2 regions of the Anoxybacillus sp. UARK-01 genome follow, and region 2 is predicted to be linked to the other one. Evidence: predicted binding sites of a transcription regulator. Region 2 holds the regulator's gene; the other holds the start of a gene.

Region 1 (6,830 bases), on a different contig from region 2:
TTCATTTGAATTTGATTCACTCCGACAGGAACCTTAATTTTAAATGTTGGCAGCCCTGTATCCTGACAGATAGGCGATACATTTTCATCGGCCATTTTTATATTCCCAGCAATGGTCGATAGAGCCATTGCGGCACGAGTTCCGGCATTTTCTCTTGCTTTGGCGCGAGCGATGGCCCGCCGAACATCTTTTGGAAGCTTCGTTGATGTCTCAACAATAAGCTGGTACATACTTTCTTGAAATTTTTCCATCCTAAACGCCCCTTCCCCTTTGTTCATCATATGTATCCATCGTTCGACTTCTTTTTTATTATACTCCTTTTTAGTGATGGATGAAAACGGATGGCATTGGAAAAAAGAAAAAAGCCGTATGACGGCTTTTTACCAGCTTTTTTTGAATTGTTCATATTTCATTTCGAGCGAATCAATGACGGCAATGAGCCGATCAATATCCTCTAAATCCGCAGCCTCTGGATCTAGCGAATCAAGCATGTGCAGCAGCATGTTGAAACGCTCCTCTAGATATTTCAATTGTTTTTCTTTCTCATAAACGGCATTACCCACTACGTTTCTCTCCTTTCTCCCTTTCATCGTACATGATTGTTCAAGAAATGACAATCAACTATAATGAAGATGAATGGACTTTAAATAGTAAAGGAGAATGATATGGCTCGTTTAACACTGGAACCGATTAGCCCATCCTTTGACCCATGGGAGGCCTATCTGGATGTTCAGCAATACGGTTCATTGCAGTTAACCAATGTCGAATTTACGACCACCACATTATGTAATATGCGCTGTGAACATTGCGCTGTTGGTTATACATTACAAACGAAAGATCCTAAAGCATTGCCTCTTGATCTGCTTATCCGGCGTCTGGAAGAAATTCCATATTTGCGTTCGTTAAGTATTACAGGCGGAGAACCGATGCTTTCGCTCAAGTCGGTTAACGAGTATGTCGTTCCATTATTGAAATATGCCCGCGAACGCGGAGTGCGGACACAAATCAACTCCAACTTAACGCTGGATTTAGAGCGCTATGAAAAAATTATTCCATATTTAGATGTGCTTCATATTTCTCATAACTGGGGCACAATGGAGGATTTTGTTGAAGGCGGGTTTGCCATGATGGAACGAAAGCCAAACATCCGCCAGCGCGAAGCCTACTTTGAACGAATGATTGAAAACGCCAAAGCTCTTTCACAAATGGGAGTTATCGTCTCTGCCGAAACGATGCTCAATAAACGGACATTGCCGCATTTAAAAAACATTCATAATCAAATTGTTCATGAAATGCAATGTAAGCGGCATGAGGTGCATCCGATGTACCCGAGCGACTTTGCCAGTGCTCTAGAAGCGCTGTCGCTTGATGAGCTGCGGAAAGCCATTCATTATTTGCTGGATATTCGCGATGAAAACGTCTGGATGCTCTTCGGAACGCTGCCATTTTATCCTTGCAGCAGTAACGAAGACGATCTCGCCTTACTGAAACGGCTATATGCCAGCAAAAATGTGACTGTGCGCAACGATCCAGATGGTCGGTCCCGCTTAAATGTCAACATTTTTACTGGAGAAATTATTGTAACGGACTTCGGCGACGAACCATCACTCGGCAATATCCAGCATCACTCTCTGCTTGAGGCCTATGAAAGATGGATGAATTCTTCGCTTGCCCAACAACTGAATTGCCACTGTCCATCGGTGCAATGCCTCGGCCCAAATGTTCTTGTTAAGAATAGCTATTATTGCGATGTTGATTTTACCAATAGAGCTGCGCGCATCATCAAATAAACATCGTATTCATCCTAGATATTGTAAAATGGCAGACAAAGCCGAAAAGGACTTTGTCTGCCACTAAAATGAAATCAAAGACAAAAGTAGCCCTCAATGACGAACAGAAGGCAGACCTTTATGCGAAGAGTAAAGTGGAGATAGAAGATGCGTTCGGAAACATTAAGGGCAATCTGTCGTTTACTCGATTTCTGTTCGGTAGACTGGAAAAGGTGCAAACAGGATTCAGGATAGTGGCAATACCCCCTTCTGAAATTAGCGGACATCTGACACGCTCTTTTGGGACGAGTCCAATCTAAGGAGGAGATCCTTTCCTTAATGTGCAGCTGCTCGTTTTTGTTGGGTTGTTCGTGTTCTACGTTGACCAATGTATTGCTTCAAAGCTGGTATCGCAAATCGATCTACTCCAAAATAGTAAGCCCCTGCTCTTACAAATAGTAATATAACTGCCGCTGTTAATAAAACGGGATTTGTGCTCACCGTACCCGCTAATAAGAAGTTTAAGTTCATAAACGCTCCTGCGAGCAATGCTGGAATCGTTGCCGCTCCAATGATTAACCCTACCCCAACAAGCACTTCACCATATGGGATCAGAATATTAAATAGCTTGACATTTGGAATCGCAACATTTTCAAGAAAAGCAGCATACCATCCTTGAACAGCTGGATTTTCTCCTGTCGCTTTTGCCAGAGCACCTTGTAAAAAGCCACTCGCATCAAATTCCCCTGTCACCTTATGAAGTCCTGCTTCCAACCACTGAATTCCCAACCATACTCTCATCACGGTCCAAATAACGGCTGCTTGAGGAGTCTGATACCATCTCATTTTTTATTCCTCCCAAATTTTATTTGTGAAATATTTCACATAACGTACTAAAAAAATAAGTGTATAAAGTTCTGTTCTTTCGCATTATTTTGTGAAACATTTCACTAATTCATTACATCTTTAGTGTAATTTATTTTTACTTTATTTGCAATATCGTTCACGTGATTGTCATAATAAAACCATTTATATGAGAAGCGGCAAATCCTTTGAAGCTATACACAGAGTAGAGAAGTTATTCACAAAAAGCATATTTATATCTTTGTGAATTATGTGTATAACTAGGAAAAATCTCAGCAAATCAATATGGTTTTTGTGGATAAATATGTGAACACAATCATTACGAGCTCTTTTCTCTATTTAACACATCCAGCGGGAAGCTTTCCACCTCTAAACGAAGTGAAGGGGAAGAGGTTTATATTTAGGGAAACCATTGAAAAAGAGTACCCGTTTATCAAAATGGAAATTTCCTGAAATTAAGAGATGAGCAAATCACACGACATTTATTACTATGTTCTATGTACGAATCTATCCACACGAGCGACACAAGCTTCTTCGTTTAGCTAGTTGGGGCGCTCCTCTATTCCAACCAAGGAATCGGTTCATGTTTGCAGGCATCCGCCACGTGAACTTCAGAAAAAAGAAAAAGAGTAAATGGAAAAATAACCCATTTTCCCATCCACTCTTTTGTAAAGGTTTTTGAACAAGCCCCCTTATCTTGGTTGATCGCTGATCACATAAGAAAAAGAGAGGCGGTCCTGGACTGGAATCCAGGCACCGATTCCTTGTGTCGTCACATTTTTTACCATGATTTTTTTCTTGTTTCCTTTGAGGACAATATATACTTCTCCATATGTGACCTTTCCTTTTTCATTCACCGCTGGAGCATATGCATATAAGTAGCCCATTTTCTTCGCTGGCACTTGATACGACTGGTCTTTTTTCGTTCCGATGCCGATCACCGTACTAAATGACAATGGCAAGCTGGTTTTTTTCATTGCCGTTAGCAACATCATCTTTTTGACCGCTTCCTCGCTTGGAACTTGCGCTGTTAATCCGCCGCGAATTTGCTTTTGCATTTCTTGTCTATAATGCAGCTTTTGCGCTGCTTTGCCGCCGCGGTTATCCAAAAAGTTTGTATTCACCTTTTGATATTCCCAGTTTGTTGAGGTCTCTAGCGATTGATAGTTAAGCGGCCATTGACCCAAATAAATCGTTGCTCGATATCCAATCGAGAACGGAGTGCTTGATATTGATGATTCATTTAATAAACGAATCAGTTCTGGATTTTCAATTTTAACATTGGCAGATTGAAGCAATTGTTTAGCGAGAGAGCTCGGCTGTAAATAAGGCAAATCCTGCGTCGAATTCGGATACGTATTTTCCTTTGATATATCGACAGCGGAATTGCCCAGCACTTGTTTCAATGCAGCGGCGTGGGCTAAAATAGGCGAATATATCATTAGAACGCTCATTACACAACTAATGATCCACTTTTTCATTGCACCAACTCCTTTCCATTGCTGCTTTCTTCGTTATTTTTTTCAAAAAAAGAACGTTTATCCATCCTAAAAAAATTTATTATTATTCATTTTAATGTTAAAAATATTCAAATAATATGATATACTATCTCATAGATGTGCTGTTTTTCCTCCTATTGATGCAATACCGCCATCGCTTGGTCGATTAGGACAAGCGAAAAAAGACTCTGCAAACGCAGAGTCTTTTTTTTACAACAAATAAAAGCCGATTCCCATAATAATATAAGCAGCCAAAAGCGTAGCTCCTTCAAACCAGTTGGTGTCTCCGTCATTTGAAAGAACGATAATCAGCAATACAGATGTAGCCATCGCCGCCAATTCAGGAAGCGAAAAAACAAGCGGCATGCTTGTCGGGAAGAACAGAGAAATAAGAACAAGCACGGGAGCGACAAACATGGCGATTTGCAGTGTAGACCCAATCGCAATTTCAACTGCCACATTCATTTTGTTTTTATACGCCATAATGATGGCAGAAGCATGCTCTGCCGCATTTCCGACAATCGCAACGATGATGATTCCGATAAACAGCTCGCTCCAGCCAAACGATTCAGCCACTGTTTCAAATGTATGAACAAGCCTTTCCGATATGTAAGCAACCGCTACAGTAGCGAGAGCTAAAATCGTAATCGCTTTTCCTTTACCCCATTCCGGCTCTTCATGATGCTCTGCTTCGTCCGATTTGTGCTGATAGACGCCGCGATGCGTCACCAGCTTAAAGTACAGAGCGGCCAAATAAAGAATAATCATAATGACGGAAATACCAATGCTTAGCGATAAGGTTTTCGTTTGCGACATATTCGTCGAAAATACTTCCGGGATCACAAACGCCACTAAAATAGCAAATGTTAGCAACCCCGCGTTATGACGGGCATCATACACATTAAACTCTTGGCGCTTATACTTGAGTCCCCCCACAAAAAACGATAACCCTGCAACCAATAACAGATTGCCTAATACCGAGCCTGTTAAGGAAGCTAGTACTACTTCTACCAGTCCCGCTTTCAATGCAAAAACCGAGATAATCAACTCCACCGCATTGCCAAACGTTGCATTTAGCAGTCCACCAATACGCGGACCTGTCACAATGGCCAAGCTCTCCGTCGCCCGGCCCATATAACTCGCTAACGCAATGACCGTAAGGCAATAAATCAAAAACATCATCACTGAAGGCCAATGGAGAAGTCCTCCAATCACTGATAGCGGTACCCCGACAAACACCATTAGCGCAAATATTTTATTCATCTTTTGCACCCAACCTTTCCACTATGGAATAAGCTCAAATGTTTCCGTAATACGGATGCAGCCTTCCACCGATTGAACCATTGGACAGTTTTTTCTGGCGATTTCCAAAGATTTCGCCACTTGCCTCTCATCTAAATCGCTGCCTTTAATCATAAAATGGAGATGGATGGCTTCCACACGGTTCGCTTCCTTTTCATTACGTGCCACATCAGCCCGAATTTTTATGTCCTCTATATGCAATCGTTTCTTTTCTAAAATTTTTCTCAATACTCCGCCGCTGCAAACAGCAATGGAAGAAACAAGCAGCTGATAAGGACGGAAACCGTAAGCTTCATCTCCAGCTACATGTAAATCTCCATATTCAAGATTCGTGTAAAACCCTACTTCCTTCATCACAAATTCCATAGATTGCTCACCTCTTTTTTCTTGTTTTTCATCCAAAAGCTATGTACCATGATAATCAACGTACTTTTTAGCAAACGAGGGGTTTCATTATGCGACTTTGGATTCTAGTCAGCATTGTTGCTATTTCCGGATTATCGCAAGGCATGCTGCTTCCTTTGTTATCTATTATTATGGAAAAGCACGGATTTTCTTCTTCCGTTAACGGCATGCACGCTACTGCCATGTATATAGGTGTGTTGCTGATTTCTCCGTTTCTCGAAAAGCCATTGCGAAAATATGGATATCGGCCCATGATTATGCTTGGTGGTTTTATTGTACTATTGTCTCTCCTTTTATTTCCACTATGGCATTCATTTTTATTTTGGTTTGTATTACGCTTGTTCATTGGGATCGGCGATCATATGCTTCACTTTGCGACTCAAACATGGATTACTGATTTTTCGCCGACACAACGCCGCGGGCGCAATTTATCGTTATATGGCTTATTTTTCGGAATTGGTTTTGCCGTTGGCCCGATGCTTGCATCGCTTGTTGAGATTCACGAGGCGCTGCCGTTTCTTTTATCTTCCTTATTGAGCTTTGCAGGATGGCTTACTGTTTTTTCGCTCAAAAATGCGCATCCTGAAGTCAACGATGCTTCGGAAAAATCGAGTGGACTGCGCCGTTTCACACAAACATGGAAATATGCTTGGACGGCATTATTGCTTCCGCTTGCCTATGGTTTCCTAGAGGCTGCCATTCATGGCATTTTCCCTGTTTATGCGCTACGAGAGCACATTTCGGTCGAACATATCTCCTTTATTTTGCCAGCTTTTTCAATTGGAAGCATCCTATTTCAATTACCGCTCGGCATTTTTAGCGATCGCTTGGGCCGCAAAACAGTCCTTATCACAGCTGTGCTTCTTGGGAGTTTGAGCTTTATCAGCGCTCAGTTTTTTACGAATTCACCTCTTGGTCTTTTTGCCTGCTTTTTTGTGGCTGGGATGTTCGTTGGTTCGCTCTTTTCGCTTGGCATTACCTATATGGCCGA
Region 2 (6,830 bases):
GCGATTACTTTTTAGCAAAGGGGAATTTTCCATTGAAACGGCAATATTGGTATGTCATTATAGCATATGTCATCATGCAGCTATCTAGTATAGCTGGCGTCCCGCTCTTAGTATTTCTTGGAGTCGGAGCACATTCTCATAATGCAGTAGAAGCAGCCTCAGGCTATTGGGCCGTCATCAGCTTTTCGATTACCTTTTTTCTTGTTCTCTTTTTCCTTCGCAACGATATCAAGCAGCGCCATGAACGCGATCGTGCTCCATTATCTGTCGCGTGGGTGTGGGCGATTGGGGGCTTCTTTTTGGCGCTATTTGCCCAAGGCATTGCGGCCAATATTGAATATCGTCTATTCGGCATTCAGGCAGGATCGGAAAATACGAAAACCATTATTGAAATTATTCGCCTCACTCCGGCCCTTGTGATCGTCACATCTGTTATTGGGCCCATTCTAGAAGAAGTGATTTTTCGTAAAATTATCTTTGGCACCCTGTATAATAAGTATAATTTCTTGATTGCGGCTACGATTAGTTCCTTATTGTTCGCAGTCGTCCATATGGAGCTTGAACACCTTCTCCTGTATTCAACCATGGGATTTACATTTGCTTTTCTTTATGCCAAAACAAAGCGTATTTTCGTTCCGATCTTTGCTCATGTGACAATGAATACGTTCGTTGTCGTGATGCAAACCGTCTTTGCTGATCATATCGAACAAATCATAAAAGAAACCGACAAGATGCAATTTATATTTGGGGGCTTTTCATTATGAGAATTTCACCTTTAAGCACCGCGTTGTTCTACTTTCTAATGGGGGCTTTATTCACTTATTTAGCCACTCAAAGCGCCCATGAGAGCATATGGAATTTCTCTACCGTTGCCTTAATGGTCTTGGCCACTTTAGACTTCGGTGTATTTTTGCGACTGATCACCCTATATATTAGAATTCGAAATCAACAAAAATAAAAAGGGCTGACGTTCATTTTAAGTCAGCCCTTGCTTGTTCCGCTAAAAGCACTTTTCGATAGGCGATTCTTGAGATCCATATGCTCACTTCATATAAAAAAGACAACGGAATCATTACAATTAATTGTGATATTACATCTGGAGGGGTTATGATCGCTGCTACAATTAATAAAAGCAAATACGCATACCTTCTCCCTTTTGACAGTAAAAAAGGGGTAATCAACCCAAGACGCGTTAAAAACATAACGATCACCGGCAATTGAAATAACGCACCAAACGGCAATACAAGCTGAAGCAAAAACGTAAAATATTCGTTAATGCCAATTACTTGATTGATGCCTAGATCTGTCGCCAAGTCTTGCATAAAACGGACGACAAATGGAAACAAAACAAAATAGGCAAAGCTAATGCCGCTTAAAAATAAAAATAATGACAATGGAATATAGCTAAGTGTCACTTTTCTCTCTTTTTCGTATAGTCCAGGGCTGACGAAGGCCCAAATTTGATAAAGCAAAACCGGTGCGGTCATAATCAAAGCGATGACAAATGCAAATTGCATATAAATTTTAATCGGATCGGTCAATCGAAAGGCATTCATCGTTAACTCTCTTGCTTCATCAGCCTGTTGCAAATACCGAATCACAGGCTCGACAAGAAAGAAGCTGGCAGTCAAAGCAATAGCAAAAAAAATCAGCACAATAATCAATCGTTTTCTTAATTCCCCAAGATGTTCATATACAGACATTTCTTTATCGCTCATATGGAACCATCCTACCGTTCATCGTTACGCTTTTTTGTTGTTTTCTTCTTCATCCGTTAATCCCTTCGTCGCACTCTTAAATTCTTTTAGCGACTGGCCGAGCGATTTCCCCAGCTCTGGAAGTTTTTTCGTCCCAAACAATAAGACAATAACAAGCAAAATAAGTAAATATTTCACAATGAGTTCACTCCATTTGATTCAGATGGGTAATTCTTTAAAAAATATACAAGCGACTGTAGCTCAATGGCCAAATCAATATGATGCACCCGGATGTTTTCCGGCACATTTAGGCGTGCAGGAGTGAAATTCAAAATGCCTTTGATTCCCTTCTGCACAAGACGATCCGTAATAGACTGCGCAGCATGCGCTGGAACGGTTAAAATCGCCACAGAAATTTGTTCATGGATGAGTTCTTCCAGTTGATTTAAGTGATAAACAGGCACTCCACCCACTTCTGTCCCTACTTTTGCTTGATCGACGTCAAAAGCCATCACGATCTTTGTATTATTATTTTTCATAAAATTATAATTTAAAAATGCTGTTCCTAGATTTCCGACTCCGACTAACGCCACTTCCGTGATTTCATCTTGATCAAGCGTCTTGCGAAAAAACGATAATAAATAACTAACATTATACCCATAACCCTTTTTTCCAAGAGCCCCAAAATAAGAAAAATCACGCCGAATGGTTGCTGAATCGACTTTAACGGCTTCGCTTAATTCAGCTGAAGATACTCGCTGTTTTCCTGAAGCATATAAATTTTTTAAAAAACGATAGTATAGTGGTAATCGCTTAGCAGTTGCCTGTGGAATTTTCGGCTGTTCATTGCTCATGATAAATCCCCCGCATTCACTTAAACCGTCTTACTTTGCTTTACGCTGGTAGTGTCCGGATTTCCCTCCGGCTTTTTCTACGAGATATGTTGGCCCAATCACCATTCCTTTATCCAACGCTTTGCACATATCATAAACCGTAAGCGCACAGACCGAAGCAGCCGTGAGCGCTTCCATCTCTACCCCTGTGCTCCCTTTCGTTTTCACAGTCGCTGTAATGATCAGCTCACAGCTCTGTTCATGCATCCTCCATTCGAATTGAATATCGACTCCTTTTAACATTAAAGGATGGCACATGGGAATAAGATCAGCAGTTTTTTTAGCCGCCATAATACCAGCGACTTGAGCAACCGCAAGGACATCTCCCTTTTTTACAGAATGGCTGACAATTCCTTCATAAATCTCCTGGCTCACCGTAATACTTGTCCGAGCCACCGCCACACGCACGCTATCCGCCTTTTCGGTAATATCGACCATTTTGGCGCGGCCTTGTTCATTAAAATGCGTAAAAGATGCCAATAATATCTCCTCCACTTATAAACTATACACTATTTTTTCCCGTCTGTCTTTTCTAACTCGTTTTATTGCCCAAGTAAAAGCTCTTGCGATACACTAGTAAAACGAGAGGTGAAAAACAATGATCATTTTACAAATACGACAACTTTCTAAATATTTTGGCGCTGATCTTATTTTATCGAATATAAAATTAGAAATACAGTCAAAAGACCGCATCGCTCTCGTCGGAAGAAACGGAGCGGGAAAATCAACGCTACTTAAAATCATGGCTGGCGAACTGTCATATGACAGCGGGGAAATCATCAAACCTAAAGACGTCACGATCGGTTATCTTGCCCAAGATAGCGGCCTCGATTCCACCCTATCAATATGGGAGGAAATGATGACCGTGTTTTCCCCATTAAAAGCAATGGAACAAGAGCTGCGCACAATGGAACAGCAGATGGGAGATCCCGATCTTCTTGCAGACCCAAAACGTTACGATAAATTGCTAAAAGAATATGATATCCTGCAAGAAAAATTTAAAGACCAAGGGGGATACCAATACGAAGCAGACATTCGTTCCGTTTTGCATGGACTGCGATTTTCTGAATATGATTACACCACTACTTTTGTTCAATCGCTTAGCGGTGGACAACGAACCCGCTTGGCGCTGGGCAAAATGCTGTTAATGAAACCAGATCTTCTTATTTTGGACGAACCAACAAACCATTTAGATATCGAAACATTAACATGGCTTGAGCAATACTTGCAAACATATCCAGGAGCTATTTTAATCGTTTCGCACGATCGTTATTTTCTTGACAAAGTAGTGACACAGGTGTATGAATTATCGCGGACAAGCATAAAAAAATATATCGGAAACTACAGTAAATATTTACAGCAAAAAGCAGAAGACCTTGAGCGCGAATGGAAGCTGTATGAAAAACAACAAGAGGAAATGGCAAAGTTACAGGACTTCATCCAACGAAATATCGCTCGCGCTTCTACAACTAAACGAGCACAAAGTCGCCGTAAACAGCTTGAAAAAATGGAACGAATCGATAAACCCATATCTGAAGAAAAATCAGCCAATTTTTCCTTTGAGATTGAGCGCCCAAGCGGAAATGAAGTATTAATTGCCGAAAACCTTTCCGTTGGTTATACACCTAATGAACCTGTGATCCGCGGTGTACAATTCCGCATTACTAAAGGCGATAGCATTGCCCTTGTCGGACCAAACGGGATCGGAAAATCGACACTGCTTAAGGCAATTGTAAACAAAATCCAGATACAAAACGGTAACTTACGGTATGGCTCCAACGTACAAATCGGCTATTATGACCAGAATCAAGCAGACTTATCATCAAATAAACGAGTGCTTGATGAGCTTTGGGATGAGTATCCGCAAAAAACAGAAAAAGAAATTCGTACCGTATTAGGCAATTTTCTATTTTCTGGCGATGACGTTCTAAAGCCGGTATTTGCATTAAGCGGCGGGGAAAAAGCACGATTGGCATTAGCCAAGCTCATGATGCAAAAAGCAAATTTCCTGATTTTAGACGAGCCTACTAACCATTTGGATCTAGATAGTAAACAAGTGCTCGAAAACGCGTTAATTGATTATCCCGGAACCATTCTTTTTGTATCGCACGACCGTTATTTCATTAACCGCATTGCTACCAAAGTGTACGAGCTCACTCAAGAAGGAGTCGTTGAATATTTAGGAGATTATGATTATTACCGTCATAAAAAAGCAGAAATGCTTGAACTGAAGCAGCTTCAGGAAGAGGAGAAGCAACGGAAGCATAATAAAGGAGGAGCTTCCATAAAGCAGCAATACGAACTCGACAAGGAAACAAAGAGACTAGAACGACAACGAAAAAAACGAATTGAAGAAATTGAAAATGAAATTAGTCAATTAGAAGACAGCATCAGCGAGAGCGAACAGCAATTATGCGATCCCGAAATCTATGGAGATTTTCAAAAGGCACAAGAACTCACTAAAGAAATTGAAATGATGAAAGAAACCTTAGAAGCCTTAATCGAAGAATGGGAAGAACTCCATACATCCCTAGCCGAACATAAAGGGACCCGGACTCCATCATAAACATTGAATAAAGCAATAACGATCCTATACCATTTTGCACCATCTTCAAGCCGCCTTTATCGAAAAGACTGTTAACATCGTTTATTAGTCGATTAACACACTTTTACTATAATATTTTGATCCCCTTCTATTGCTATAAAAGCAATAGAAGGGGATTCTCCAATAAAACTATCCACATTTTTTTACACAGAATTTTTCTTTTAAATTAAGTTATTCACCGTATTTTCCACAATATCCACAAAAAAGTCTAAAAATACTCACAAAAAATTGTGGTTAAAGATAACTTGGTATTCCTAATTCATGATAAGTTTTCCACATTACCCACAATATGTGGATAATTATATTAACAACTAAACATTTTCTCAAAAAAAAATCCTCTTGACTACGCAGAGGATTTTTGGTCTTACTCCAATTCAAGACCAGGATCAGCATTTAACGATAGCTCGCTTCGTTTTCCATGTGCAAACAATATCGTTCCAGCTGCTGCAATCATCGCAGCATTATCCGTACAAAGAGACAACGGCGGAATGACAAGCTCTACCTCCTGCAGCTCGGCCATTTTCTGTTCCAGCGCCGTCCTGAGCCCTCGATTTGCCGCTACTCCCCCAGCTAACAAAACTTGGCGCACATGATATTCTTGAGCTGCTTTGATCGTTTTGGTGACTAGTACATCGATGACACTTTCCTGAAAGCTTGCCGCCATATCTTGGATTTCTATTGTTTCGCCTCGTTGCTCGGCATTATGCAGCGTATTAATGACCGCCGATTTCAACCCGCTAAAACTAAAGTCATATGAGCCGTCCTCCAGCCAGGCTCTCGGTAAATCGAGCGTCGCTCTTCCCTCATGAGCCAACCGATCGATGTGCGGGCCCCCTGGATATGGCAACCGCAACGCTCGAGCTACTTTGTCATACGCCTCTCCAGCTGCATCATCCCTTGTTTCGCCAATCACTTCAAATGAGCCATGCTCTTTCATATATACAAGCTCTGTATGCCCCCCAGAAACAACAAGTGCCAGCAGCGGAAACTTCATTTCCGTCACAAGACGATTGGCATAAATATGCCCAGCGATATGATGCACAGCGACTAATGGCAGCTGATGCGCAAAAGCGAGCGCCTTGGCAGCATTTACCCCAATTAAAAGAGCTCCGACAAGCCCCGGCCCTTGTGTGACTGCAATAGCATCTAACTCTGCAAAAGATAGATTGGCTTCGTGCATCGCTTTCTCGATCACAAGGGTAATTTGCTCCACATGGTGACGTGAGGCTACCTCTGGAACAACACCGCCAAATCGCTTATGGCTTTCAATTTGCGAAGCCACCACATTCGCCATGATTTCTTTTCCATTTTTCACTATAGCTGCAGCTGTTTCATCACAGCTTGTTTCAATTCCAAGTACATATACATCTTTGTTCATCTTAATTTCACCCACATTACAAGAGCATCTTCTTGATTATCTGGATAATATTTCTTCCGAATGCCTCCATTTAAAAATCCGAGCTTTCGATACAATGACTGTGCGACATGATTGGAAACACGCACCTCCAGCGTCATCGTTATCGCCCCCAGCTGTCTAGCCATTTCCATCATCATTCTCATAAGCGCTTCGCCTAACTTTTTACCGCGATACTCCGGTAATACAGCCACATTGGTAATATGCGCTTCGTCAATAAC

What was found. Region 2 encodes Rex, which represses fermentation and respiration genes when NADH is low (regulators of the CRP and FNR family bind a similar motif). Its sites were predicted from a motif close to TTGTGAAATATTTCACAA; they were not measured.
Region 1: the regulator Rex is predicted to act here: its motif matches at 2,639-2,656, upstream of B6A27_RS01560 (DoxX family membrane protein).

The regions. Positions count from the first base shown of each region.
Region 1 is NZ_NASY01000013.1:50,932-57,761, reverse strand. Features, by position in the region: gene B6A27_RS01580 (fumarate hydratase) at 1-251, opposite strand, end outside; gene B6A27_RS01575 (SE1561 family protein) at 381-563, opposite strand; gene yfkAB (radical SAM/CxCxxxxC motif protein YfkAB) at 666-1,790, shown strand; gene B6A27_RS01560 (DoxX family membrane protein) at 2,106-2,615, opposite strand; gene B6A27_RS01555 (YfkD famly protein) at 3,326-4,114, opposite strand; gene cax (calcium/proton exchanger) at 4,343-5,395, opposite strand; gene B6A27_RS01545 (OsmC family protein) at 5,417-5,800, opposite strand; gene B6A27_RS01540 (MFS transporter) at 5,890-6,830, shown strand, end outside.
Region 2 is NZ_NASY01000003.1:3,457-10,286, reverse strand. Features, by position in the region: gene B6A27_RS00160 (CPBP family intramembrane glutamic endopeptidase) at 33-764, shown strand; gene B6A27_RS00155 (YdiK family protein) at 761-958, shown strand; gene tatC (twin-arginine translocase subunit TatC) at 972-1,718, opposite strand; gene tatA (twin-arginine translocase TatA/TatE family subunit) at 1,743-1,895, opposite strand; gene B6A27_RS00140 (redox-sensing transcriptional repressor Rex) at 1,892-2,551, opposite strand; gene moaC (cyclic pyranopterin monophosphate synthase MoaC) at 2,582-3,070, opposite strand; gene B6A27_RS00130 (ABC-F family ATP-binding cassette domain-containing protein) at 3,189-5,156, shown strand; gene tsaD (tRNA (adenosine(37)-N6)-threonylcarbamoyltransferase complex transferase subunit TsaD) at 5,560-6,573, opposite strand; gene rimI (ribosomal protein S18-alanine N-acetyltransferase) at 6,570-6,830, opposite strand, start outside.